Cellulophaga algicola DSM 14237: one gene and its partner. The protein of the gene in region 2 binds, or shares a complex with, the protein of the main gene of each other region. Links are inferred from orthologs where the notes say so. Each region holds a gene or a part of one and is shown on either strand. Other genes may lie near its edges.

The links. Proteins that work in one complex are often made in the same cells at the same time.
Region 1: the proteins of CELAL_RS03680 (region 2) and lpdA are in contact, whole or in part, in a crystal structure (PDB 1EBD), measured with the Geobacillus stearothermophilus proteins. The link is inferred for Cellulophaga algicola DSM 14237 from one-to-one orthologs. Residues at the interface, in WP_033016211.1 of Geobacillus stearothermophilus: Ile130, Ala131, Met132, Pro133, Arg136, Arg140, Glu141, Asn155, Arg157; in WP_049624544.1 of Geobacillus stearothermophilus: Pro340, Ser341, Asp344, Tyr345, Arg403, Asp406, Val408, Glu431, Ala432, Gly433, Asp438.

What each region holds. Positions count from the first base shown.
Region 1 is NC_014934.1:4,153,312-4,156,232, forward strand. Bases 26-2,867 are described here. They hold lpdA (dihydrolipoyl dehydrogenase), read left to right. Parts: upstream 26-664; coding sequence 665-2,071; downstream 2,072-2,867. Other genes in these bases: CELAL_RS18090 (Lrp/AsnC family transcriptional regulator), read left to right, coding at 113-574; mgrA (L-glyceraldehyde 3-phosphate reductase), read left to right, coding at 2,237-2,867. Outside these bases: more of mgrA, read left to right, coding at 2,868-2,921. UniProt on the Escherichia coli protein: Lipoamide dehydrogenase is a component of the glycine cleavage system as well as of the alpha-ketoacid dehydrogenase complexes.
Region 2 is NC_014934.1:828,763-831,694, reverse strand. The notes cover bases 64-2,916. They hold CELAL_RS03680 (pyruvate dehydrogenase complex dihydrolipoamide acetyltransferase), read left to right. Parts: upstream 64-596; coding sequence 597-2,237; downstream 2,238-2,916. Other genes in these bases: CELAL_RS03675 (M28 family metallopeptidase), read left to right, coding at 2,320-2,916; pdhA (pyruvate dehydrogenase (acetyl-transferring) E1 component subunit alpha), read left to right, coding at 64-592. In the rest of the region: more of pdhA, read left to right, coding at 1-63; more of CELAL_RS03675, read left to right, coding at 2,917-2,932.

The DNA of each region.
Region 1 (2,921 bases), 3.3 Mb from region 2 along the record:
TATATCAACGTTTACTGTTATTTACAGATTATAAAACTATAAATAATATATTTTGTAGATTTATAGTTTAAATAAGATGTCAAAATTCTTAAAATGGTGAAAATATATCCGTATGAAATTAGATGAAATTGATGCAAAACTGCTCAACCTACTTCAGGCAAACAGTAAAAAAACAACTAAGGAGTATGCAAACAATCTAAATCTATCTGTTACAGCAGTTTATGAGCGGATTAAACGCTTAGAGAAATATGGTGCTATAGAAAAATATGTAGCCTTAGTTAGTAAGAAAAAGGTGAATAAGGAATTTACGGTGCTATGCCATGTAAAATTGGCACAGCATACCAAGGACTATGTTACCGATTTTGAAAAGGAAGTTGTAAAATTAAAAGAAGTGGTAGAATGTTACCATATAAGTGGTGATTATGATTATATATTAAAAGTACACGTTACCAATATGGAAGCGTATAGAGATTTTATGGTTTCTAAATTAACAGCCATTAGTCATATCGGGAGTACACAAAGTTCATTTGTTATTACAGAAGTTAAGCATACCACAGCAATTGCCATATACTAGTTTAATATAACAGAAGTTTAGTGTTTTGAAGGCTTCTATGCCAGAAATTAATACTAATTTTGTTATGTTTATAAAAATTAATTCAAAATTATGAGTTTATACGATGTAGCCATTATTGGTTCTGGTCCAGGTGGATATGTTGCAGCTATACGCTGTGCGCAATTAGGAATGAAAACTGCGATTATTGAAAAATATAGCACTTTAGGAGGAACTTGCTTAAATGTAGGGTGTATTCCTTCTAAGGCTTTATTAGATTCTTCGCATCACTATGAGGATGCTATAAAGCATTTTGAAGAGCATGGAATTGAGATTTCTGGTGAAATAAAACTGAATCTTGAAAAAATGATTTCTCGCAAGCAAAGCGTTGTTGATATGACAACAAAGGGTATTGAATTTTTGATGAGTAAAAATAAAATTGATGTTTTTACAGGAACAGGAAGTTTCAAAGATGCTACTCATATTAACGTTGCTAAGAATGATGGTACTACGGAAACGATAGAAGCAAAAAATACGATTATTGCTACAGGTTCTAAACCGTCTACATTACCATTTATCAAATTAGATAAAGAGCGTGTTATTACCTCTACAGAAGCGCTTGAGCTAAAAGAAGTGCCTAAACACATGATTGTTATCGGTGGTGGTGTTATAGGTTTAGAGCTAGGGCAAGTATATAAAAGACTTGGAGCAGAAGTTACGGTTGTTGAGTTTATGGATCGTATAATTCCAGGAATGGATGGTGCATTATCTAAAGAATTGATGAAAGTGCTTAAAAAGCAAAAAATTAAATTCCAACTTTCTCACAAGGTAAAATCTGTAGAGCGTAATGGGAATGAAATTATTGTAAAAGCTGATAATAAAAAAGGGGAAGAAATTACCTTTACAGGAGATTATTGTTTAGTTGCAGTAGGTCGTCATGCCTATACTGATGGATTAAACCTTGAAGCTGCTGGTGTTAAATTAGAAGAAAGAGGTAGAGTAGCGGTAAATGGGCAGCTACAGACGAATGTTTCTAATATATATGCTATTGGAGATGTTATTAAAGGTGCAATGCTAGCGCACAAGGCAGAGGAAGAAGGAACTTTAGTTGCTGAAGTATTAGCGGGTCAGAAACCACATATTGATTATAACTTAATTCCAGGTGTTGTTTACACATGGCCAGAAGTTGCAGCCGTAGGGCAAACAGAAGAGCAATTAAAAGAAGCTGGTATTGAATACAAAGCAGGTTCTTTTCCTATGCGTGCTTTAGGACGTTCTAGAGCAAGTGGTGATACAGACGGATTTGTGAAGATCCTTGCAGACAAAAAAACAGATGAAGTTTTAGGAGTGCATATGATTGGTGCTCGTGTTGCAGATTTAATTGCTGAAGGTGTTACAGCAATGGAGTTTAGAGCTTCTGCTGAAGATATCGCAAGAATGAGTCATGCACACCCAACTTATGCTGAAGCGGTAAAAGAAGCTGCACTTGCAGCGACTGAAGATAGAGCGCTACACGTGTAATCTAAAATAGAATTCATATAGGCCTATCGAAATTTATATACTCGTTTTATCAGTATTTAAATTTGATAGGCTTTTTTATTTTTAATAAAGTGCTTAATTTCTTTAAAAGAATGTTGAGTTCATAGAATAAAAAAATAATAGGAAGGAATATTTAAAATCTCATAGATGCAGATAAATGACAAAACAGGAATAAAAAACTACCTAGCTCAGCCCAATAGGTATGATTCTATGACGTATAATCGGGCAGGTAAAAGTGGTGTTTTGCTTCCTGCAATATCATTAGGCTTATGGCATAATTTTGGTTTTGTAGATAACATTCAGAACGGACGTGAGGTTTTAAGAACGGCCTTCGATTTGGGAATAACCCATTTTGATTTAGCTAATAATTACGGACCACCTTATGGTTCTGCAGAAGAAAACTTTGGAACAATCTTTAAAAAAGATTTTCAATCGTATCGCGATGAGTTGTTTATTGCCTCTAAAGCAGGTTACGATATGTGGCCTGGCCCATATGGTAATTTAGGATCACGTAAATATTTAATCGCCAGTTTAGATAAAAGTCTAAAAAGAATGGGATTAGATTATGTAGATATTTTTTATCATCATAGACCAGATCCAGATACTCCTTTAGAAGAGACAATGGGAGCTCTTGCAGATATTGTACGTCAAGGAAAAGCACTTTACGTTGGTATTTCTAATTACGAACCAAAAGAGACTAAAGAAGCTGCCAAATTATTAAAAGAAATGAAAGTTCCTTTTATACTGCACCAAGCTAAGTATTCTATTTTTGATAAATGGGTAGAAGATGGGCTGCTAGATACTTTAGATGATGCTGGCGTTGGTTGTATTG
Region 2 (2,932 bases):
AAGTGATGCGGTTACCTTATGTTATATGGGTGATGGTGCTGTAAGACAAGGTTCATTGCATGAAACTTTCAATTTAGCCATGCTTTGGCAATTACCAGTAGTTTTTGTTTGTGAGAACAATGGGTATGCAATGGGAACATCAGTAGCTAGAACTTCATATTCAACAGATATCTGGAAATTAGGTTTAGGCTATGAAATGCCATGTGGACCAGTAGATGGTATGGATCCTGTTACCGTTGCTAAAGAAATGAGTAAAGCCATTGAAAGAGCAAGAAGTGGTGGTGGACCAACTTTCTTAGAGATGAAAACATATAGATATAGAGGTCATTCTATGTCAGATGCACAGCAGTATAGAACAAAAGATGAGGTTGAAGAGTATAAAAAGATAGATCCTATTACGCAAGTTTTAGACGTAATTAAGGATAAGAAATATGCAACTGATGACGAGATTAGTGCCATAGGCAAGAAAATTAAAAAGTTAGTAGCAGAATGTGAGAAATTTGCAGAAGAGTCAGATTTCCCTCCAGTAAGCCAAATGTATGATATGGTTTACGAGCAAGAAGATTATCCATTTTTGAAACATAAATTATAGTTAGATGGCAATAGTAATAAATATGCCGAGACTTAGTGATACCATGGAAGAAGGTACCGTAGCTAAGTGGTTAAAAAAAGTAGGAGATAAAGTTGAAGAAGGTGATATTTTAGCAGAAATAGAAACCGACAAAGCAACCATGGAATTTGAATCTTTTAATGAAGGAACGTTACTTCATATAGGAATTCAAGAAGGTGATGGTGCTCCTGTAGATACCTTACTAGCTATAATTGGTGAAGAAGGCGAAGATATTTCTGGTTTATTAAGTGGTGGTGCTTCGGCTCCAGAAGCTAAAACAGAGGAAAAACAAGAAGAAGTAGCTTCTGAACCAGAAACTACTGATGAAGCTGCAGCGTCTGTAGCGATTCCTGAAGGAGTAGAAATCATTAAAATGCCACGTTTAAGTGATACCATGGAAGAAGGTACAGTAGCTTCTTGGTTGAAAAAAGTTGGTGATAAGATTGAAGAAGGAGATATTCTTGCTGAGATAGAAACAGATAAAGCTACCATGGAGTTTGAGTCTTTCTATTCAGGAACATTATTGTATATAGGAACTCAAGAAGGAGAGTCTTCTCCAGTTGATGTTATTCTAGCTATTATTGGCCCAGAAGGAACAGATGTAGATGCACTTTTAGCATCAAAACCATCAAAACCATCAACAGCGGCTAAGCCAGCTGCAACAGCTCCAAAAGAAGCAACTAAAACAGAAGCAAAAGCTGCGCCTAGTGCTCCAGCAGAAACGCAAGAAGTTGTTGTTAAAGACGGACAAAGAATATTTGTTTCTCCACTAGCTAAGAAAATTGCATCAGAAAAAGGAGTAAACTTAAATGATGTTACAGGTTCTGGAGATAACGGAAGAATTGTAAAGAAAGATGTAGAAAACTTTGTTCCTGCTCCTAAAGCGGCAGCTCCAGCAGCAAAAGCTTCTAGTGCAAGTGCTCCATTAGCATTGCCAGTGGGTGAAGAAAGTGTTGAAGATATTAAGAACAACCAAATGCGTAAAGTTATTGCTAAGCGTTTGGGAGAGTCTAAGTTTACAGCACCACATTACTACCTTAATATAGAGGTAGACATGGATAATGCGAAAGCTTCAAGAGTGCAGATTAATGCTTTGCCAGATACAAAAGTATCATTTAATGATATGGTAGTAAAGGCTTGTGCAATGGCACTTAGAAAGCATCCACAAGTAAATACATCTTGGAATGGCGATACAACACGTTATAATCACCATATTAGTGTTGGTGTTGCAGTTGCAGTAGAAGATGGTTTGGTAGTTCCTGTATTGAAATTTACAGATCAAATGGGATTATCTCAGATTGGTGCTTCTGTAAGAGATTTAGCAGGGAAGGCTAGAACTAAGAAATTGACACCAGCCGAGATGGAAGGTAGTACATTTACAGTTTCTAACTTGGGTATGTTTGGCGTTGAGAGTTTTACCTCAATCATCAATCAGCCTAATTCAGCAATCCTATCCGTAGGAGCAATTGTAGAGAAACCAGTAGTTAAAGATGGGCAAATTGTTGTGGGTAATACCATGAAATTGACACTTGCTTGTGATCATAGAACAGTAGATGGTGCTACAGGGGCTCAATTTTTGCAAACATTACGTGCATTCATTGAGAATCCAGTGACCATGTTAGCTTAATTAAAATAAGCATAATATAATTTAAAAGCATCCTAAGTAATTAGGATGCTTTTTTTATCTTTAAAATCTAAATATAAATAGTATGAAATCAATTATTTGTCTTTTTTCTGTTTTGATATTAACAGCATGTGGTACTGTTAAAATGAAAGAAACAGATCCTGAAAATATTGCCCCAGTAGCTCGCGAGGGTGGCGGTGAGCTTATGATAAGCGAAACGGAAACAGATGATGGCGTACTTCTTCAATCTAGAAAAGCAGTGCCGTTTATAGATTTTAGTTCTTCAAAAGATGTAGGCGATATTATTACTTATCTGGCCTCTGATGAATTAAAAGGAAGAGAAGCAGGGAGTGAAGGAATAGAAAAAGCAGCAAACTATATAGAGGAAATCTTCAAAAAAAATGGGGTAAAACCATTTTTTGACTCTTATAAGGATACCATTTCGAATTTTAGCGAACCTGCTTATAATGTTGTAGGGGTGTTAGAAGGTAATGATCCTAAATTAAAAAATGAAGTTGTTGTTATCGGCGCACATTATGATCATATAGGATTAATTTCTCCTAAAAATGGAGATGAAATTGCAAACGGAGCTAATGATAATGCATCAGGAACAACCACGGTTTTAGAGCTTGCTCGTTATTTTGCTTTAAACAAGCTTAATAAACGCACTGTTATTTTTGCTTTATTTACAGCAGAAG